Regions from separate parts of the Allobosea sp. NPDC055353 genome, predicted to be linked through region 3. Evidence: predicted binding sites of a transcription regulator. Region 3 holds the regulator's gene; each other region holds the start of a gene.
What was found. Region 3 encodes LexA, which represses DNA repair genes until DNA is damaged. Its sites were predicted from a motif close to TGTTCNNNNTGTGTTCNG; they were not measured.
Positions count from the first base shown of each region.

Region 1: a site for LexA is predicted at 3,385-3,402, ahead of ACWIEX_RS24065 (putative DNA modification/repair radical SAM protein). Genes of this name have one in related genera too.
Region 2: a site for LexA is predicted at 2,506-2,523, ahead of ACWIEX_RS11705 (ImuA family protein). Genes of this name have one in related genera too.

Region 1 is NZ_JBSHMC010000004.1:201,538-208,872, forward strand. Features, by position in the region: gene ACWIEX_RS24050 (histidine kinase dimerization/phosphoacceptor domain -containing protein) at 1-131, shown strand, start outside; gene ACWIEX_RS24055 (HWE histidine kinase domain-containing protein) at 153-2,687, opposite strand; gene ACWIEX_RS24060 (biliverdin-producing heme oxygenase) at 2,684-3,232, opposite strand; gene ACWIEX_RS24065 (putative DNA modification/repair radical SAM protein) at 3,415-4,647, shown strand; gene ACWIEX_RS24070 (UdgX family uracil-DNA binding protein) at 4,644-6,086, shown strand; gene ACWIEX_RS24075 (response regulator) at 6,175-7,335, shown strand, end outside.
Region 2 is NZ_JBSHMC010000001.1:2,536,749-2,544,083, reverse strand. Features, by position in the region: gene ACWIEX_RS11720 (pyridoxal-phosphate-dependent aminotransferase family protein) at 47-1,222, shown strand; gene ACWIEX_RS11715 (hypothetical protein) at 1,328-1,942, opposite strand; gene ACWIEX_RS11710 (hypothetical protein) at 2,089-2,406, opposite strand; gene ACWIEX_RS11705 (ImuA family protein) at 2,553-3,305, shown strand; gene ACWIEX_RS11700 (Y-family DNA polymerase) at 3,220-4,743, shown strand; gene ACWIEX_RS11695 (error-prone DNA polymerase) at 4,740-7,335, shown strand, end outside.
Region 3 is NZ_JBSHMC010000001.1:2,135,270-2,142,604, forward strand. Features, by position in the region: gene gltX (glutamate--tRNA ligase) at 1-35, opposite strand, end outside; gene ACWIEX_RS09825 (ComEC/Rec2 family competence protein) at 186-2,477, shown strand; gene lexA (transcriptional repressor LexA) at 2,471-3,178, opposite strand; gene ACWIEX_RS09835 (molybdopterin molybdotransferase MoeA) at 3,259-4,470, opposite strand; gene moaC (cyclic pyranopterin monophosphate synthase MoaC) at 4,470-4,952, opposite strand; gene trpC (indole-3-glycerol phosphate synthase TrpC) at 4,949-5,755, opposite strand; gene trpD (anthranilate phosphoribosyltransferase) at 5,763-6,776, opposite strand; gene ACWIEX_RS09855 (anthranilate synthase component II) at 6,792-7,335, opposite strand, start outside.

The sequences.
Region 1 (7,335 bases), on a different contig from region 3:
AGATCGTGCGCGCGATGGCGAAGAGCCTCGCCACCGAATTGCGCTATGCGGATACGGGCGGACGCGGCACGCACGCCGTCATGGAGCTGTCCCTCGCCAGCCTGGCACCGCTGGCGTCCGAAGCGGCCTGAACCGCGTCGGGCGCTGATCAGCTACGCGACGCCTGGAAGCCTGCGGAGCGCGGCCTCGAGCGAAGCGAGATTGTAAGGCTTGCGCAGGGTCGCGGCCTCGGCGACTCCGAGGATCGCAAGATCGTCGTAACCCGTCGCGAAGAGGAAGGGCACGCCAAGCTCGCGGAGGCGGTTGCCGATCGGCTCGGAGGTTTCGGAGCTAAGGTTGACGTCGAGGACCGCAAGGTCCGGCGCCGCCCGGCTCAAAAACGACAGGGCTTCGGAGACATTCGCGCAGACCTCGACCTGGCTCGCGCCCAAGGTCGCCAGCATGTCCTCGCAATCCATCGCGATGATGAACTGGTCCTCGACGAGCAGCACGCGCCGCCCTTCGAGCGGCCGGCCCGGCTTGCCCCTCGTCGGCGCAGGGGTCTCCTCGGGAGACGCCGCATCTTCGGTCCAGCGGACGAATTTGGCGGGGATGCAGAGCTTCGCCGTGATGCCCTCGGGCTCGAAGGTCAGATCGCTTCGCCCGCCGAGATCGTAGGGGATGCTGCGATCGATCAGGATGCTGCCGAAACCCTGCCGCGACGGCGGCTTGACCGGCGGTCCGCCCCGCTCCTGCCAGACGATCTCGCAATCCCCGCCGGTATTGGTGGACCAGTCGACCGTGAGTTCGCCGGTCTTGACGGATAGCGCTCCGTACTTGGCGGCGTTGGTGATCAATTCATGGATCACCAGGGCGACGACCGAGAAGGCGCGCGCATCGAGCGAGACTGACGGCCCGCGAACCGTGATCGTGCCGCCGCTCGTCCGATAGGGCGAGGCCTCCGCCTTGACGAGATCGGGCAGCAACCCGCCACCGCTCGCCCGCATAGCCTGATCGTGAGCGATGGCCAGTGCCTCGATCCGCCCCTTCAGCGACGTGACATAGGCCTCGATCGTGGCGCCTTCCGCAAGCGGATGGGCAACGATCGACTTGATCAGGGCGAGGATGTTCTTGACCCGGTGGTTGAGCTCCTGATTGAGCATCTTCTGGCGGATTTCGGCCTTGTTGCGCTCGTCGGCTAGAAGCTCGCTCTGACGCAGCACGACCTCGATGAGCGTCCGGCGTGCAGATTCCGCAAGTTCCCGCTCGACCGGCGTCCAGATCTTGGAATGGCCCGCTACGGTCTCCTTCCAGACGGCGAAGCTCTGCCGTGGCGTAAGACGGTCGCCATGGGGACCGCTCGTATAGGTCTTGTTCGGGTCGCCGCCCCAGTCGATCGTATGGACCAGTTCCTTGCGGAAGAAGAACAGGTAGTCGCGCGGAATCTGGGAGAGTGGGATGGCCAGCATCCCGGCGAACTGATCGGCATGGGCGCGTGCCGACGGCAACGCCTCGGCCAGCGCCGTCGTCGCCCAGATCCGCCCTTCGCAGACCTCGCCGGCGAAGGCGGCCAGCTCTTCCGCGAATTCGGCCGGTGGTGCGCTGCCCTCCGCCCGCCACTCGCCATTCACCCAGACGCCGACGCCGTCACTTTCGACGAGGTCGCGGAACTCGCCGAGGTGCTGGCCGAGGAAGCTTGAGGCATCGGTCACATGCGCGGTGGACGAAAGCAGGCCATTGAGGAAATCCCGCGCCCTTTCGGCCGCGATCAGCATCTGCTTTTGCGTGAGCGCACCAAGCTGGAGTGCGAAGAACTCGCCGAATATCTCCGCCGCGATCCGGCGATTCATCGAGAGCGAGCGCGGGCTGTAATGGTGGCAGGCGATCAGCCCCCAGAGTGCACCATCGACGATGATCGAGACCGACATCGAGGCCGAGACGCCCATGTTGCGCAGATATTCGCAATGGATCGGCGAGACGCTGCGCAGATGGGCATAGGACAGGTCGAGTGGCTCTCCGGACGCATCGAGCACGGGCGTGATCGGGAAGCGCTCGCCGCTCGCGTCGGAGACGACGCGGATCGGGTTGAGGAGATAGAGCTGCCGCGCCTGCTGGGGGATGTCGCTCGCCGGAAAATGCTGCCCCATGAAGCTTTCGAGGTCCGGGCGTTTGGCTTCGCTCACGACCTTGCCTGAGCCATCGGGCGCGAACTGGTAGATCATCACACGGTCGTACTGGAGCACAGCCCTGAGCAGGCGCGCCGCGTTCTTGATGAGCTGCGCCGGTGTCGTGACGTCCGAGAGCCTGCCGACCAGGGTCCGGGCGAATTCGAGCGGCGAGCTCGGCCCGGCCGAAACGCTTTCCTCGAACTCGATGATGGCGTTGCCCTTGAAGGCATGGATCGAAATGTCGAATTCGCGATCCAGCACGGCCAAGCGACAGCGCGGCATCAACCCCGCGCGCGAGGGCGCGCCCGAACGTGCAAGCGCGTTGCGCATCTCGTGCACGACCGGTCCGCCAAGGACTTCCTCAAGCCTGCGGCCGACGAGCTCGAACTCCTTCAGGCCGAGGAAGGCGCTGGCATTGCTGGAATGGCGCCTGATCGTCACCACCTCGGCATCGCACACGATCATGCAGCCATGGGGCTGGACACTGCCGGGGATATGGATCGGCTCGCGATCACAGTTCGTCAGATCAACGGTCGTCATGCAGGAGAGAGTTCTTCCGAGGTGAAGGCCTGGATGGCATGCAGGAAGACGGCCCTGGCCGCTTGCGCCGCCGCTTGCCACGCCTGCCGGTCGAGCCCCTCCAGTGCGGCCAGCAATGTGCGCCAGCTCTCGAGGGAGCCTGCTTGCGCGGAGAGGTAGCGTGCTCCGCATCCAGATCCAAAACCCAGGGCGGCCACTTCTTTCTCCAGCACGCGAGCCCCCAGGGCAGAGCCTTCGAGAACATAGGCAGTGCCCAGAAACGCAGCCATGTCATTTGACAGATGGAAAGGCTCGGCCGCGGGAAGCGGGAGCGCCAGATCGGCGAGGTCTGCCTCCAGTTCCGGCAGGAGTTGGCGCGGCTGCCAGGACGAAGCCCCCACAACCGTGGCATTCAGCAACGCGGCCTCGACCGGCGCGCGATGGCGGTACGTCCCCTGCAGGAAGCTGGCATACGCGATGCGGTTCGAAAAAACTCCGACGATGGCATCCAGTTCTCGATGAAGCTCGCTCGTCTCGTCGCGCAGGAAACTTCTGATCTCAATCATTGCGTCGGCTTCCAGAATCGTTCCGCATCAGCATTGCTATAACCTGATATCGACGGAAACGGCGCTGTTTTCATTGCGGATTTTCCTGTCGCCCCGGTCCGCCCAGCATTCTTATCCAAGGGATTGGCTTGAAACAGAGCCAAGATCGCCTTAAGAACATATAGTGAACAAAAGGAAGGGTGATGGCACAGCTCTCGGTCCTGGAGAAGCTCGAAATCCTCAGCGACGCTGCGAAATACGACGCCTCCTGCGCGTCGAGCAGCACCACGAAGCGGGATTCGCGTGATGGAAAAGGTCTGGGCTCCACCACGGGCGCCGGCATCTGCCATTCCTATGCGCCCGACGGCCGCTGCATCTCGCTGCTCAAGATCCTGCTCACGAATTTCTGCAACTTCGACTGCGTCTTCTGCATCAACCGCTCGTCGAGCAATGTCCGCCGCGCCCGTTTCTCGGTCGAGGAAGTCGTCGCGCTGACCCTGAATTTCTACCGCCGCAATTATATCGAAGGCCTTTTTCTTTCCTCGGGCATCATCCGCTCGGCCGATTACACGATGGCGGAACTCGTTCGCGTCGCCGAAACGCTGCGCCGGCAACATGGGTTCCGCGGCTATATCCACCTCAAGCTCATCCCCGGCGCGAGCCGCGATCTGATCGAGCGCGCCGGGCTTTTCGCGGACCGGGTATCGATCAATGTCGAATTGCCGAGCGAGGCGGCGCTCGCGCGCTTCGCTCCTGAGAAGCAGGCAGGCGAGATCAAAAGCGCGATGGGGGGCCTCAAGCTGAAGATCGAGGCCGCGCACGAGGAACGGGAGAAGAGCACGAAGGCGCCCGCCTTCTCGCCCGCGGGACAGAGCACGCAGATGATCGTCGGTGCCGATGGCGCGAGCGATTCCGCCATCCTGAAGCGCAGCGCCTGGCTTTATGGAAGCTTCGGCCTGAAGCGCGTCTATTACTCGGCGTTCAGTCCGATTCCGGATGCCTCGCACCAGTTGCCGCTCCAGCCGCCGCCGCTGATGCGCGAGCACCGGCTTTACCAGGCCGATTGGCTGACGCGCTTCTATGGTTTCGAGACGGAGGAAATCCTCGGGCATGGCGAGATGCTCGATCTTGATATCGACCCCAAGCTCGCCTGGGCTTTGCGCGAGCGCGGGCGCTTTCCCGTCGATGTAAACCGCGCCGATCGCGAGACCCTGCTGCGGGTTCCGGGTCTCGGTACGCGCAGTGTCGATCGCATCCTGGCTTCGCGGCGGTTCCGTCGGCTCAGGCTGGAAGATGTCGGTCGATTGACACGCTCACTCGCGACGATCCGGCATTTCATCCTGGCAGAGGGATGGCGCCCCGCCAGTGGGCTTGATGCCCAGAACCTACGGGCCCGGCTGATGCCGAACCCGCGGCAATTGACGCTGTTCCCGTGATTGCGGCCCGGCTGAACGGGCCAGCTGATTTTGCCGGCTGGCGCCGCGAGGCACGCCGTCTGGCGCTTGCCGGCGTCCAGCCCGAGGCCGTCGCCTGGCTGACGAGCCAGGACGATGCCGGATTATTCACGATGGAGAATGCCGCCGCGGTCGAGGGCGGAAGCCCCGCACTGACCGTGTCTCGCCGTTTCATCGAGCTTGCCGAAAACGTCGTCTGTCATCGGGATGCCGGCCGTTTCGTCCTGCTGCACCGCCTGCTGCTGCGTTTGCAGGACGAGCCACGTTTGCTCAACAATGCAGCCGACGCCGATATCGCGCGCGCCGAGGCGATGGCCCGCTCGGTACGACGCGACCTCCACAAGATGACCGCTTTCGTCCGCTTCCGGGCTGTGTCGGGCGCGGGAGAGGACGGCCCCTTCATCGCCTGGTTCGAACCAGAGCATTTCATCCTTGAACGGGTCGCGGGCTTTTTCACAGGACGCTTCGCCGGGATGATCTGGTCGATCATGACACCGCAGGGATCGCTGCACTGGGACGGCTCGGCCCTCCAGTTCGGCCCGGCCGCCAGCAAGACCGATGCGCCGGACAGCGATGCCATGGAAGCCTACTGGCTCACCTACTACGCCAATATCTTCAATCCGGCCCGCCTGAAGCCGCAGGCGATGAAAAGTGAAATGCCGGTGAAATACTGGCGGAACCTACCCGAGGCCGAATTGATTGTGCCTCTGATCGCAAGCGCCGCCCGGCGAGCAGAGGACATGGTGATGCGCGCCCCGACGCAGCCACCCGAACGACATATCAGCCAGCTTCGGCATCGGCCCGAGGCGCCTGCCGATGATCCCGCGATCACGTCCTGGCAAGATGCCGCCGCTGCGGCGCAACGCTGCCGGCGCTGCGAGCTTCATTGCCACGCCACGCAAACGGTCTTCGGAGAAGGCCCGCTGGATGCACCTGTCCTGTTCGTCGGCGAGCAGCCAGGAGACTATGAGGACCTGGCAGGCCGGCCGTTCGTCGGACCGGCAGGGCAGGTTTTCGATCGGGCGATGAGGGAGGCCGGTCTCGATCGGGCGCGCGCCTATGTCACCAATGCGGTGAAGCACTTCAAATTTCAGCTGCGCGGCAAGCGCCGCATCCACGAGAAGCCCAATGTCGGGGAGATCAAGGCGTGCCGCTTCTGGGTCGATCTCGAATTGCAATTCGTGAAACCCCGGCTTGTCGTTGCCCTCGGCGCCAGCGCCCTGAGATCGCTGACGGGGCATGCCGGCTCGTTGGCTAATGTGCGGGATCGTGAGCTGGCGCTTGCAGATGGCTCGCCGCTACTGGCCACAGTCCACCCCTCCTTCCTGCTTCGCCTGCCGGATGAAGAGGCGCGGTCTCGCGAGTACGCCCGCTTCGTCGCCGATCTCGCGCGTGTGCAGCAACGGGTGTTCCGGCACTAAGCCATCTTGGTGAGACCTGAGCCGCTTTGCCGTGGCTCGTGGATACCTTACGACCGACCAACCACTCTGCGTTCTCAGGAAAACGGCCTTGCCCGCCAGCGACGTTAATATCGCCTCGATCCTCTCCGAGATGTTCGACCAGGCGCCAACTTTCATGGCGCTTTTGCAAGGCCCGGAGCATCGCTTCCAGCTGGCGAATCCGAGCTATCTGGAACTGGTCGATGGCCGCAACGTCATTGGAAAGACAGTCGCTGAAGCGCTTCCCGAAGCGGATGCGCAAGGCTTTGTCCGGATTCTCGATGAAGTTTACCAGTCCGGCAAAGCCTACACGGCGTCGGGCGCGCGGTTTGCCATACAGCGGCAGCCCGAAGGTCCAATCTCCGAGCGTTTCCTTGATTTCGTCTACCAACCGCTCATCGATCCGCAGGGCAGCGTGACCGGCATCTTCGTTCAGGGAAGCGACGCTACCGAGCGCAGCCTGGCCGAACGGCGCCTGTCCGATAGCACCGCTCTCTACAAAGGGCTCTTCGACGCGATCGACGAAGGCTTCTGCATCATCGAATTCTTCGACGGGCCGCACGGCCTCGACAGTGACTATATTCATATCGAGGCCAATGCAGCCTACGCCCGGCATGCCGGGATTCCGAATGTCGTCGGGCAGAAGCTTCGCGAAATGGTCGGTGCTGAAGCCGATTCATGGGTGGAGCGCTATGGCGCTGTCCTGCGCACCGGCACGCCCATTCGCTTCCAGCAGGAACTCGTCGCCACCGGCCGCTTCCTGGAGTTGGCTGCCATTCGGATCGAGCCGCCGAGCCGGCGTCAGGTCGCGGTCCTGTTTCAGGACATCACGGCACGCCGGCAGGCCGAGCTCGCTCTCGCCAAGCTGAACGAGACGCTCGAACAGATCGTGGCGGAACGCACGCAGAAGCTGCTCGCCGCTGAAGAGGCCCTGCGCCATAGCCAGAAGATGGAGGCGATCGGCCAATTGACCGGCGGGGTCGCGCATGACTTCAACAACCTGCTGCAGGTGATCTCGGGCAATCTGCAGCTCCTGGCCAAGGATGTCGCCGGGGACGAGAAGGCCGAGCGCCGCATCGCCAATGCCATGACCGGCGTCGCCCGCGGCTCGAAGCTCGCTTCGCAACTGCTCGCCTTCGGCCGGCGGCAGCCGCTGGAGCCGAAGGTCGTCAATCTCGGCCGCCTGGTTCGTGGCATGGATGACATGCTTAGCCGCACTCTCGGCGAGGGC
Region 2 (7,335 bases), 400 kb from region 3:
TTGGCGGATCTCTGCTGTGGTGATTTTACTGCCCTGAGGATTCGGCATGTCCCTGGCGAATGGTCGGCCGCTGCTCGCGATGCCAGGCCCCACTAATATTCCCGATCGCGTGCTCCAGGCGATGATGCGGCCGGCTGAGGAACTCAGTTCCGACAGTATCGTGAGCCTGACCGAAACGGTTCTCTCCGATCTCAAGCGCGTCTTCCGGACTGACGGCGAAACCTTCGTCTACGCCGCCAACGGCCATGGCGGCTGGGAAGCGGCTTTCACCAATGTTCTGTCACGAGGCGATCGGGTTCTGGTGCTGGAAAGCGGCCGCTTCGCCATCGGCTGGGGCGAGATGGCCCGCTTTATGGGCGTCGATGTCGAGATGCTGCCCGGCAGCTGGCGCCGGGCCGTCGATCCAGCCGCGGTCGAAGCCCGGCTGCGTTTTGACACGCAGCATAAGATCAAAGCCGTGATGGTCGTGCAGATCGATACCGCTGCAGGCATCGTCAACGATATCCCAGCCATTCGCAGGGCCATCGACGCCGCCGGTCACCCCGCTCTGTTCATGGTCGATGCCATTGCCTCCCTCGGGTGCATGGAATTCGAGATGGATGCCTGGCGCATCGACATCGCCGTCTCAGCCTCGCAGAAGGGCCTCATGTCCTCGCCCGGCCTCGCCTTCGTCGCGGCCAACGACAAGGCTCTGGCCGCCCATAAGCGCGCCAACCTGCGCACCGGGTATTGGGATTGGAGCGGCCGGATGAACGTGCTGGCCTACATGAAGCATTGCGGCACTGCACCGGAGCATCTCCTCTTTGGACAACGTGCCGCGCTCGACATGATCTTCGAGGAAGGGCTGGAGGCGAGCTGGCGCCGCCACGCTGCTCTTGCCAAGGCGACGCATGCTGCCGTCGATCTATGGTCGAGCGGTCAAGCTCTCACCTTCGGAGTGACCGAGGGATCTGAGCGAGCGCCGTCTGTGACAGCGGTGCTAAGGCCTGGCATTGATGTAAGCGTCATCACCTCCTTTGCGCGCGACGTCTGTGGTGTGACGCTCGGCCTCGGGATCGGGGATTATCACGGCAAGGCCTTCCGGATCGCCCACATGGGTCATTTCAACGCCGCGGCGCTTCTTGGAGCTCTCGGCGCCGTTGAGATGGCGCTTCAGGCTAAAGAAATCCCGCACGGCTCGGGTGGTGCGGCAGCTGCAATCGCCAGCTTAGCCGCCGCGTGAAAGAGACCGCGCTTCTGCCGCCTGGAGGCCTTGAACAGACAGGATGTCGCTCATGTGGACAGATTCATGGAGTAGCTCTTCTCCCGTCCGTCCGGGCGGCGTGCCTCACCTAAGCAGACCTTCAGCCTCAAACTCTTCCCAGCCGTCGAGGCCGGTTTCCTGTTCATCGGGAACGGGCGCAGCCTTACGGGATTTGGCCGATCGCTTTCCGGCGCGCGTCAAAGCTGCCTTTCCTGCCGCTCGGCGCCGATTCTCTGCTGTCGTCGCGATATCCTCTTCCCGCCAGATTTCCGGCAGGCCGCTATCGAGGACATGCTCGATGAAACTTGGGGTGAACACGTGGAAAGTGACCGCCTTGGCCCGGCCACGCAGCTTGACCGTCTTTGTCCCCGCGCTCTGGAGCCGGCCGTCGTCGAGCCACTTGTGGCGCTCGCGAGATGAGATGGAGAGAATGTCCTCGGCCTCGCTGGGGAGGATGGGCAACTCTGTAATATCGGCCAACATATCCGCTACGAGCGCAGATAGGGCTTCAAACTCAGCAGCTCCGGTGTCCGGCATGTGAAGGATCGCTCTGCCAGATTCGACCGTCAGGTGCTTCCGCGTCGACCAAGGAAGCCGCCGCCTGATTTCGCGCTCGATTCCCTTGGCGCGGATCGACGATCCAAGGGTGGCCGTTGATGGAAGAGACCACTCAGCGAGCTGCGTTGAGGTGCGCTTCACATAATGCTCTGTTCAGGTTTGCGGGTCTGGGACTAATCGCACGGATCGATCGCGTGTTCCCAGCTTCTACGCTCCTTGTCGTGCGGCACGTACGGTTGCTCCCTAGTGCGTGGGCGTCCTGAAGGTGGCCGATACTCGGTGGGCGATCAGCTGGCTCCCGATTTCAGCCATTCATTTCGGAGCTTCTGTCGATCGAGCCGCGCTTCAGCGAGTTCCTCGCGAAGGCGCTCGTTCACACCTTCCAGTTCGGCCCGCAACGCGCCTCGCTCGAGTTCGGCTGGCATTGCCTCGCTGTTGACTGTCTGATCGAGAATATCTGCCAGCACGGTGTGAAGGAACTGGGAGCACTCCTCCTCGTTCTCCGGCGCTGGAACCAGGATCTGCGCCAGAAGGGCTAGCGCGAGCCCTCGCCAAGCGACCACCTCGTACGACTGCTGGACGATTTCGGTTGGATCCTCGGACATTTGGTTCTCCTGCTCGGATGCAGAGGCTGCTTCTCGGCAACCTCCCGTCGCGTCGCTGTGTTCCCGCCAAACACCGAGCTTGACTCTCAGCCCCTCGCTGAGAACATAAGAGGAACATCAAGTGTCGTTCTAGCAGGTAAAGTCCGTTGCGGCCACAGCCGTTATTTCAGTCGCTCCGCGACCAGATCGAGCGGATCGAGGGCCGAGGCGCCCGCGGCCGGACGGTGCTGCCGTTCGGTATCGCGACGGTCGACTCACGCTTGCCTGGTGGAGGCCTCGCGCTAGGAGCACTGCATGAGGTCGCGGGCGGCGGCAACGGCGCGATTGACGGTGCAGCGGCGGCATTGTTCAGCGCCGGGGTTGCCGCGAGGAGTCGCGGCAAGGTGCTCTGGTGCCTCACCCGAGCCGATCTGTTCGCGCCGGCGATGGCGCAGGCGGGGTTGATCCCTGACCGCGTGATCTATGTCGAGGCCGGCGATGACAAGACGGTGCTCGCCTGCATGGAAGAGGGCCTGCGCCATGGCGGGCTGGGCTCCGTCGTCGGCGAGGTAGCCCGCTTGTCCATGACAGCGTCGCGTCGCCTTCAGCTCGCCGCGGAGGGGACAGGTGCTATCGGCATCGCGCTGCGACGATGGCGACGCGAGGTCGACGCCTCTGATTTTGGTCAACCCACGGCGGCGATGACCCGATGGCGGGTTTCGGTGCTTCCATCGACAGCGCTGCCAGTGCCGGGGGTAGGGCGGTCACGCTGGCTTGTTGAATTGATTAGGGCCCGGGCAGGCGAAAGCGCGGATTTTGAGTTGGAGGCATGCGATGATACGGGTCGTCTCGGTCTTCCTCCCGAACTGGTCGACCGATCGGTTTCGGCGGATGGCTGGCGGCGCGGCGCCTCCGCCTGAGGTCCCGCTCGTCCTCATCGCTCGCGACGGCAGCAGGAGGGTAGTGCAGGCGGCGAATGCCGCTGCACTGACAGCCGGGCTTCGCGTCGGCATGCCGGCCACGAAAGCGCAGGCGCTCGTGCCTGGCCTGCTGGTCGAGGAAGCGAATCCCGCCGCAGACGCACAGGAGCTTGAGCGGCTGGCAATCTGGCTGCATCAGCGCGTCGCCCCGATCGTCGCGCCGGACCCTCCCGATGGTATCGTCATCGACACGACGGGTGCAGAACACCTGCATGGCGGAGAAGCCGACATGCTGGACGCCATCGTTGGACGCTTGGCGATATCGGGCGTCGAGGCCAGGGCTGCGATTGCTGACAGCTGGGGGACGGCCCATGCGCTCGCTCGATACACCTCTCGGGCAACGATCGTGACTCCGATCGGGCATGAAGCGCAGCCGCTATTGCCGCTGCCGCTAGAATGCTTGCGACTGCCCGCCACGATATCGAACGACCTGCGCGTTCTAGGCTTCGAGACTGCCGGCGACATTATCGCCCAACCGCGCTCGCCGCTCACGCTGCGCTTTGGGCCAGCGATCGCTCGCCGACTGGCCCAGGCGCTCGGGGAGGTCGCGGAGCCGATCGTCGCCATCCGACCTCCCGACCTGATCGAGGTCCGCCGGGCTTTCGCCGAACCGATCGGCGCGCCGGAGACAATCGCTCGCTACATCAGCAAATTGGTTGCCCAGCTCTGCGATCGCCTCGAGGCGCACGGTCTTGGCGCTCGGCGCCTCGATCTCGTCTGCCATCGCGTTGACCGTGGACTGCAGACAGTCCGGGTTGGGCTCGCCAAGCCTGTTTGTGACGTGAAACGACTGACGCGGCTCCTCTGTGAGAAGATCGAGGCGATCGAACCTGGCTTCGGCATCGAGATCATGACGCTGGCAGCGACCTTGGCTGAGCCCCTCGAACGAAAGCAGGCGGTCAGCTCCCTAGTTGAGGAGACCAGCGCGGACGTGTCCGGCCTTATCGACATCCTCGCCAATCGTGTCGGCGAGCGGGCGGTCTATCGCATGGCTCCGGTTGCCAGCGATGTACCCGAGCGCTCTGTCCGCCGTGTCGCGGCGCAGACTGAGGAGACCGGAGCAGTCTGGCCCAGCCACTGGCCACGGCCGGCGCGGCTGCTGCCCCGACCCGAGCCAGTCGAGACCATGGCGCTCCTGCCGGATCATCCTCCCGCCTGGTTTAGCTGGCGCGGGATCCGCCGTCGGGTTCGTCGCGCGGACGGACCGGAACGCGTGTTCGGCGAATGGTGGAAGCGCGAGGCCGAGATGGTGGCCGTACGCGACTACTTCCGCGTCGAGGACGATGCCGGCGAGCGATATTGGCTTTATCGCGCCGGCGACGGTGAGGACGTTGCAACCGGATCGCATCGCTGGTTCTTGCACGGCGTGTTCGGATGAGCGTGCGCTATGCAGAGCTTCAGGTCACCAGCCATTTCAGCTTCCTACGCGGCGCCTCGTCGGCCGAGGAACTGTTCGCCCAAGCGGCACTGTTCGGTATCGAGGCGCTCGCTGTCGTAGACCGCAATTCGCTCGCCGGCATCGTCCGCGCCCACGAGGCCGCGAAGACCACAGGCGTCAGACTGATCGTCGGCTGCCGGCTCGATCTTACTGACGGCATGTCGCTCCTGGTTTATCCGACCGATCGGCCTGCCTACTCGCGCCTCTGCCGACTGCTTTCGATCGGCAAGAACCGCGGCGGCAAAGGCCGGTGTCACCTTGAATGGTCAGACGTCGTCGCCCACGGCGAAGGTCTGGTCGCGGTGCTCGCGCCGGATCTGGCTGACGAAGACTGCGCCTTTCGACTGCGTCGGCTCCGGGAAGGATTTGGCGACCGTGCCTATCTCGCCCTGTCGCTGCGGCGCCGGCCGAATGACCATCTCCGCCTGCATGAGCTATCGAACTTGGCGACGCGGATGCGCGTCCCCACGGTCGTGACCAACGATGTGCTCTTCCACGAGCCGGCCCGGCGGATACTGCAGGACGTTGTCACCTGCATCCGCCACAACGTCACGATCGACGCTCTTGGCGATCGGCGCGAGCGCCATGCCGACCGCTATCTGAAGCCACCGGACGAGATGTGCCGGCTCTTCGCGCGTTACCCCGAAGCCCTGGCCCGAACGCTGCAGATTGCCGATCGCTGCCGGTTTTCGCTCGACGAGCTCGCCTATCAGTACCCGGAGGAGCGCGACGATCCCACGCTGACGCCACAGGAGACTCTTGCAAAGCTGACCTGGGAGGGCGCTGCCCAACGCTATCCCGAAGGGCTCTCCGAAAGCGTCCGGGCGAGCCTGAACCGTGAGCTGACGCTGATCGAAAGGCTCGGCTACGCGCCATATTTCCTGACGGTGAATTCGATCGTCCGCTTTGCCCGCTCGCGGGACATCCTCTGCCAAGGTCGTGGCTCGGCGGCAAACTCGGCCGTCTGCTTCGTTCTTGGCATTACCTCAATCGACCCGGGCCGCAACGACCTGCTGTTCGAGCGCTTTGTCTCCGAGGAGCGTCGTGAGCCGCCCGATATCGATGTCGACTTCGAACATGAGCGGCGCGAGATCGTCATGCAGTGGGTCTTTGACACCTATGGCCGCGATCATGCCGCTCTCTGCTCGACCGTCATTCGCTACCGGACCAAGGGGGCCTTACGCAACGTCGGCAAGGCGCTGGGCCTCCCCGAGGACCTGATCGGCACGTTGTCGTCGCAAGTCTGGGCCTGGTCCGAGGAAGGCATCGAGAAGCGACACGTCGAGGAGCTCAACCTCAACCCGGCCGACCGACGGCTGCGCCTGGCGCTCCATCTCGCCCGCCAGCTTCACGGCACCCCGCGCCACCTCTCGCAGCATCCCGGCGGGTTCGTCCTGACCCATGACCGCCTCGACGACCTTGTCCCGATCGAGCCAGCGGCAATGGCCGATCGTCAGGTCATCGAATGGGACAAGGACGATATCGGCACGTTGAAATTCATGAAGGTAGACGTCCTCGCGCTGGGCATGCTGACCTGCATGAAGCGAGGCCTGGACATGCTCGCCGATCACAAGGGTATCGCGCTCGACCTGGCCTCCATCCCGGCCGAGGATCCACGGACCTATGCGATGATCCGGAAGGCCGACACGCTCGGCACATTTCAGATCGAGAGCCGCGCGCAGATGTCGATGCTGCCCCGGCTTAAGCCGCGGACGTACTATGACCTCGTCGTGCAGGTCGCAATCGTTCGACCAGGTCCGATCCAGGGGGACATGGTCCATCCCTATTTGCGCCGACGCGAGGGCCGCGAGCCGGTCCACTATCCCAAGCCCGAGCTGGAGAAGGTTCTGGGCAAGACGCTCGGCGTGCCGCTCTTCCAGGAGCAGGCGATGCGGGTCGCGATCGAATGCGCCGGCTTCACGCCCGGCGAGGCAGACCTGCTGCGCAAGAGCATGGCGACCTTCAAGTTCACGGGCGGCGTGTCGAAGTTCAAGGAGAAGCTCGTCGCCGGCATGGTCGCCAACGGTTACGAGGCCGAGTTCGCCGAGCAAACCTTCCGACAGCTCGAAGGCTTCGGCTCCTACGGCTTCCCTGAGAGCCACGCGGCCTCCTTCGCTCTGATCGCCTACGCCTCCGCCTGGCTGAAATGCTGGCATCCGGACGTGTTCTGCGCCGCGCTGCTGAACAGTCAGCCCATGGGCTTCTATGCTCCTGCACAGATCGTGCGCGACGCCCGCGATCACGGCGTCGAGGTTCGGCCTGTGTGCGCAAACGCCTCCCGCTGGGACTGCACGCTGGAGCAGACCGGAGACGAGGGGCGGTTTGCCGTTCGCCTGGGCCTCCGGATGGTCAAGGGGTTGTCCAATGCTCACGCTGCCGCGATCGCCACGGCCCGAGCCCGCCTTCCGTTCGAGTCGATCGAGGATCTCTGGCGCCGGGCTCGGGTGCCCGTGGCAGCGTTGGCGCAGATCGCCGAAGCCGATGGGTTTCGGCCCAGCCTTGGGTTGGCGCGGAGAGAGGCGCTCTGGGCGA
Region 3 (7,335 bases):
GAGGGCGCAAAGCGCGTGACGACGGCGTTGCTCATGGGAGGAAACTCCGGCCGGGCGGCGTGGCCGTCCGGGGCAAGACAGGAAAGGGCGCAGGTTGAGACATGACAACCGGCGCGCGCCCTGTAACATGGCTTGGCCGGAAAGGTTAAGCGGTCAAATCGCAGCGCCGGCAGGGGAGGCGGGCGATGCAGCCGGCGCCGCCGGGGCAGGGGCAGGAACGAGGCCGGCGCGGGGCGCGCGCCGATGCCTTGCCGGCTCGCCTCGATGTCCCGGCCTCGCTGGCGGCAAGTCTCCGATTCCTGCTTCGGCAGCTTTGGCTTCAGCTCCGGCAAGGCTTCGCGCTCGAGGCCGAAAGGCGGCGCCCCTTCCTCTGGCTGCCCATCGCGATGGGCGTCGGCATCCTGCTCTATTTCGCAGCCGATCGTGAGCCGGCATTATGGGCGCCGCTCCTTGGCGTGGCCCTGAGCGGCACGGCTGCTTTCATCCTGCGCCTGCGCCGCTTCGCCGCGATGGCCTGCCTCGCCGCGGCCGCTGCCTTCGCCGGCTTCGCCGCCGGGGTCTGGCGCACGGCCGATATCGCGGCGCCGATGCTGGAGCGGCCGCGGATCGGCAAGCTCTCCGGCTTCGTCGAGAGCGTCGAGGCCCGCGACAAGGGCGCGCGGCTCGTGCTGCTGGTGACGGAGATCGCCAATGTGCCGGCTGACCAGCGTCCGAAGCGCGTCCGCGTCAACATCCGGCAGGGTTCCGTGGCGCCGGGCGATCATATCGTCGCGACCGCGCGCCTGCTGCCGCCGCCCGGGCCGGCGCGGGCCGGCGGCTATGATTTCGGCCGCGATGCCTTTTTCCGCGGGATCGGCGCCGTCGGGAGCATCTCCGGCAAGATCACGCTGGTGCCGCCGCCCTCACCGATGCCGACACGCCTGGCGATCGACGTGATGATCGACCGTGCGCGCAACACGCTGACACGGCGCATCGCCGAGGTCGGAGGCGGGCAGGGCGGGGCGGTCGCCGCCGCGCTCGTCACCGGCAAGCGCGGCCTCATCACCGAAGCGACGAACAACGACCTGCGCGCTGCGGGGATCTATCACATCGTCTCGATATCCGGCCTGCACATGGTGCTCGCCGCCGGCACGATCTTCTGGCTGGTCCGGGCGCTGCTGGTCCTGTCGCAGACGGTCGCCCTGCATTGGCCGGTCAAGAAGATCGCGGCGGCGGCGGCGATGCTCGGCGCGACCGCCTATTGCATCTTTTCCGGGGGCGATGTCGCGACCGAGCGCTCGCTGATCATGACGCTGGTCATGCTCGGTGCGATCCTGGTCGACCGCGCCGCGCTCAGCATGCGCAATCTGGCGCTCGCCGCCATGATCGTGCTGCTGCGCGAGCCGGAGGCGCTGCTCGGGCCGAGCTTCCAGATGTCCTTCGGTGCGGTCGCGGCGCTGATCGCCTTCGCGGAACGCTGGGAAGGGCGAAGCCGCACCGAGCCGCCGCGCGTGTTGCCCTGGCCGCTCGGAGCCGTTTGGACGGCCGCGCTCGGCATCCTCGTCACCACCATGCTGGCCACCGCCGCGACCGCGCCCTTCGGCGCCTATCATTTCCAGACCTTCAATCCCTTCGGCCTGCTCGGCAACGCCATGGCGCTGCCCTTCGTCTCGCTCTTCGTCATGCCGGCGGCGGTGTTCGGCGTGCTCGCCTATCCCTTCGGATTGGACTGGCCGGCCTGGGCCTTGATGGGGCTCGCCTCCGACGTCGTGCTGAAGGTCGCGCATTGGGTCGCGACCATCGACCATTCCACCGTGACGGTGGCGGCTTTCGGCTCAGGCGTGCTCGCCTGCTTCGCGCTGACACTGCTCTGGCTGACACTCTGGACCACGGCCTGGCGCTGGCTTGCGGCCTTGCCGCTGGTCTTCGGCGTCGCGTTCGCCGGCAGGCCGGACCGGCCGGAGATCCTGATCGAGCGCGACGGCTCGGGACTGGCCGTGCGCGGCCTTGACGGCCGCCTCATCATCGCGGGCAAGCCCAGCCGCTTCGTCCTGCAGCAATGGCTCGCCGCCGATGGCGACAGCCGCTCGCCCGACGATCCGACATTGCGCGCCGGTATCGCCTGTGACCGGCTGGCATGCGTCGTGCAGACCGCTGACAAGCGCACGGTCTCCTATACGCGCGAGCGGCTCGCCATCATCGAGGATTGCCAGCGCGCCGACCTCGTCGTCACCGCCATTCCCTGGGGCGGCGCCTGCAAGGCGAGGCTGGTCGAGCGCATGACGCTATCGCGCGATGGCGCGACCTCGCTCTACCGAACGGCATCGGGGTGGAGCAGCCATATCGCGGAGCAGTCCGGCAGCGAGCGGCCCTGGAGCCGCCGGCGCGAGCAGCGCCCGACGGAGCCAGGCACGCGCTCCGCCAATCAGTCGGTCACCATGCAGCCCGCACCGGCCGCCGACAACGAAGCCGAGGCTGACACCGAACGCCTTCAGTAGCGCCGCATCAGGTTGACCAGCCGTCCCTGGATCTTGACCCGATCGGGGCCGAGCACGCGGGTCTCGTAGGCCGGGTTCGCGGCTTCGAGCGCGATCGAGGAGCCGCGCTTGCGCAGGCGCTTCAGCGTCGCTTCCTCGTCGTCGATCAACGCGACGACGATATCGCCGGTATTGGCCGTGTCCTGCCTGCGGATGACGACAGTGTCGCCGTCGAGAATGCCGGCCTCGACCATCGAATCGCCGCGTACTTCCAGCGCGTAATGCTCGCCGGAGCCGAGCATGTCCGGCGGCAGCGAAACGGTATGGCTGCGGCTCTGGATCGCCGAGATCGGCGTGCCCGCCGCGATGCGGCCCATCACCGGGATGGCGATGGAATGCCGGCTGTCATCCTCGGCAGGACGCGGCTTGGCCACGCTGGGCTGTGAGCCCAGGCCGCCCTGGACGATGGCGGGGCTGAAGCGGGGCCGCGCCTGCGGCGCGCCGAGCCCGTCCGGCATCTTGATGACTTCGAGCGCGCGCGCCCGGTTCGGCAGGCGGCGGATGAAGCCGCGCTCCTCCAGCGCCATGATCAGGCGGTGAATGCCGGATTTCGAGCGCAGGTCGAGCGCATCCTTCATCTCGTCGAAGGAGGGCGGGACGCCACTTTCGCGCAAGCGTTCCTGGATGAAGCGCAGGAGTTCGTGTTGCTTGCGTGTCAGCATGGTCGCCGCCAGCCCCTCAATGCGCAGATTCGAAACAAAGCACGAACACCATACGCGTTCTGCTTGTGTTCCGCAAGCTGCTACCGCAGCGGCAGGATCCGGCAGGCATCGCCCCTCTTGGCGGGGGCCGCATGTGCCGGCCGGATCGTCAGCGCCTGCGCCCGCGCCAAAGTGCCGAGCATCGATGAATCCTGCCGGCCGAAGGGATTCGCAACCCAGCCATCCGGCGTCAGCGCGAGCTCCGAGCGCAGATAATCCTCGCGCTCGTCATTGCCGGGCATGTCGCGGCCGAGAATGGCGGGGATGCTGCGGTCGCGATCGGCATCGGCCATGCCGAGCAGTGCCTCGATCAAGGGCAATACGAAGAGATGGCCGCAGACGATCGAGGAGACCGGGTTGCCCGGCAGGCCGACCACGACCATCCGGCCGATTCGCCCGGTCATCATCGGCTTGCCCGGCCGCATCGCGATCTTCCAGAAGCCGAGGGCCATGCCGGCCCGCGTCAGGGCTTCCTGCACGAGGTCATGGGCGCCGACCGAGGCGCCGCCCAGCGTGATCAGCACGTCGGCATCGGCCTCGCGCGCCTGTGCGATCTTGGCGGCGAGATCGGCGTGGTCGTCGCGGGCGATGCCGAGATCGAGCACGGTGCCCCCGGCCTTCTCGACCAGCGCGGCGAGCGAGAACGAGTTCGAGGCAATGATCTGGTCGCGGCCGACCGGCTCGCCCGGCGCCACCAGCTCGTCGCCGGTCGCAAGGATCGCAACGCGCGGCTTGCGCCGGACGGGCAAGGTCGGATGCCCCATCGCGGCGGCCAGGCCGAGCGCTGCGCTGTCGAGCACGCGCCCGGCTTGCAGCAGGACGTCGCCTTCGTGGAAATCGAGCCCCGCCGCGCGCAGAAACTTGCCCTTGGCCGGTGGTACGCGCACGCGGATAACCGGGCTGCCGACGCCGTCCGCATCCTCCTGCATCAGGATGGTGTCGGCTCCCTCAGGCATCGGCGCGCCCGTGAAAATGCGCACCGCTTGTCCCGGCCCGACCGATCCATCGAAGGCCCGGCCGGCAGCGGATTCGCCGATCACCGTGAGCGAGACGCCTTCCGCCATCTCGTCGCCGCGCACGGCGTAGCCGTCCATGGCGGAATTGGCGAAGGGAGGCTGTGTCCGCAGCGCCTTGACCTCCCCGGCCAGCACCCGCCAGGCGCATTGCGCCAGCGGCAGGGTTTCCGCTCCCGTCGGCCCCGGAATGCTGTCGAGCAGCGCCTTGCGCGCGACGGGGACCGGGGTGAGCGCCATCAGAGCTGCTTAGCCTCGTAATCGCCGGACTGGCCGCCGGATTTATGCAGCAGGCGGATATTCTCGATCCGCATTGCCCGGTCGACGGCCTTGACCATGTCGTAGACGGTGAGGCAGGCGATGGAGACGGCGGTGAGCGCCTCCATTTCGACCCCGGTCTGGCCCTTCATCTTGACCTCGGCACGCACCCGCACCCCCGGCAAGGCCTCGTCGATCTCAAGGTCGAGGGCGATCTTGCTGAGCAGCAGCGGGTGGCAGAGTGGGATGAGCTCATGCGTGCGCTTCGCCGCCATGATGCCGGCGAGGCGCGCAGTGCCAAGCACGTCGCCCTTCTTGGCGTTGCCGTCGCGGACGATCGCGATCGTCTCCGGCGCCATCACCACCTGACCTTCGGCGATCGCCATGCGGGTCGTCTCGGCCTTGCCGCCGACATCGACCATATGCGCCTGGCCTTGGGCGTCGAGATGGCTGAGCCGGCTCACGCCGCGACGGCCTTGCCGGTGAGCAGCGCCTGCGTCGCGGCGGTGACGTCGGCCTGTCGCATCAGGCTCTCGCCGACGAGGAAGCTGTTGACGCCGATCCGGTTGAGGCGGGCGATGTCCTCATGCGTGAAGATGCCGCTCTCGCTGATCACGATCCGCTCACTCGGCACGCGCGGCGCCAAGCGCTCGGTCACCGCGATATCAACATTGAAGCTGCGCAGGTCGCGGTTGTTGATGCCGAGCAGGCGGCTTTCAAGCTTCAGCGCCCGGTCGAGCTCGGCATCGTCATGGACCTCAACGAGGACATCCATGCCGAGCTCTTGTGCGGTCTCGTTCAGCGCCCTGGCGGTGGCGTCGTCGACGCCGGCCATGATGATCAGGATGCAGTCGGCGCCCCAGGAACGGGCCTCGTAGACCTGATAGGGCTCGTAGAGGAAATCCTTGCGCAAAGCCGGCAGGCCGGCGGCCTCGCGTGCCTCTGTCAGGAATTCCGGCCGGCCCTGGAAGGAGGGCGCATCGGTCAGCACCGAGAGGCAGGCCGCACCGCCGGCCGCATAGGCGCGGGCGAGCGAAGGCGGATCGAAATCGGCACGGATCAGGCCCTTGGACGGGCTCGCCTTCTTGATCTCGGCGATCAGCGCCGGAGTGCCCTGCGCGAGCTTGCCGGCCAGTGCATCGGCGAAGCCGCGCGGCTTGGAGGCTGCGCGGGCGAGCCGCTCGATCTCGGCCTGCGACACCGCGGCTTTCGCCGCCGCGATCTCCTGGCGCTTATAGACTTCGATCTTGGCGAGGATATCGGTCATGCCGGCCTCACGCGTTCGAGGCTTTGACGAGCGCGGCGAGCACCGCCTTGGCCTTGCCGGAATCGAGCGCGGCCGTCGCCTGGGCGAAGCCGTCCTTCAGATCCTTGGCCTTGCCGGCAACCAGCAGCGCCGCAGCCGCATTGAAGGCGGCGATATCACGGAAGCCGGTCTTTTCGCCGGCAAGCACGGCATTGAGCGCTGCCGCATTCTCCTCCGGCGTGCCGCCACGCAGGACTTCCGGTTTGGCGGGCTCGAGGCCGACATCCGCGGGGCTGATCGAAAAGCTTTCGATCTTGCCGTTCTCCAGCGAGACGACGCGGGTCGGGCCGGTCGTGGTGATCTCGTCGAGCCCATCCGAGCCATGCACGGCCCAGACGCGGGTCGAGCCGAAGGAGGCGAGCACCTTGACCATCGGCTCCAGCCAGGTCTCGGAGAAGGCACCGATGAGCTGGCGCTTGGCCCCGGCCGGGTTGGAGAGCGGGCCGAGCAGGTTGAAGATCGTCCGCGTGCCGAGCTCGGTGCGCACCGGCGCGACATGGCGCATCGAGGCGTGATGCGTCGGCGCGAACATGAATCCGACGCCGGCCTCGCGGATGCAATGCTCGGTCGCGGCCGGATCGAGCCCGACCTTGACGCCGAGCGCGGTCAGCACGTCGGCCGCCCCCGAACGCGAGGAGGCCGCGCGGTTGCCGTGCTTGGCGACCGGCACGCCGCAGGCCGCGGTGATGATCGAGGCCAGCGTCGAGACATTGTAGGAACCGGAGGAATCGCCGCCGGTGCCGACGATGTCGATCGCTTCCGGCGGAGCCTTGACGGTGAGCATCTTGCCGCGCATCGCGCTGGCGGCGCCGGCGATCTCGTCGATCGTCTCGCCGCGCACGCGCAGCGCCATCAGGAAGGCGGCCGATTGCGCGTTGGTGACCCCGCCCGAAAGGATCGTGTCGAAGGCGTCGCGGGCTTCCTCGCGCGAGAGCGTCGCACCGGTCGCCACCTTGGCGATGAAGGGTTTGAAATCGTCCATGGGAACTCTGCGGAATCAGGCTGAAGGGGTCAGGGCGGAGGCTGCGCGTTCGCTCTGCCACCGCTCCGCGAGGTCGAGGAAATTCCGCAGGATCGTCGCGCCATGCTCGGAAGCGATGCTCTCCGGATGAAACTGGACGCCGTGGACCGGCAGCTCCCGGTGCGAGAGCGCCATGATCAAGCCGTCATCGCTCTCCGCCTCGATCTCGAAGACATCCGGACAGGAGGCGCGCTCGACCACGAGCGAGTGATAGCGCGTCGCCTGCAGCGGCCCGTTGATGCCGCGAAACAGGCCGCGTGCCTTGTGGCGGATCGGCGAGACCTTGCCATGCATCGGCAGGGGCGCACGCACGACCTCGCCGCCGAAGGCCTGGCCCATCGCCTGCAGGCCGAGGCAGACGCCGAAGATCGGCTTCCTGCCTGCGCCTTCGCGGATGAGATTCAGGCAGATTCCGGCTTCGTTCGGCGTGCAGGGGCCGGGCGAGAGCACGATCGCGTCGTGATCTCCAGCGAGCGCCTCGTCGACGGTGAGCGCATCGTTACGCCAGACATCGACCTCG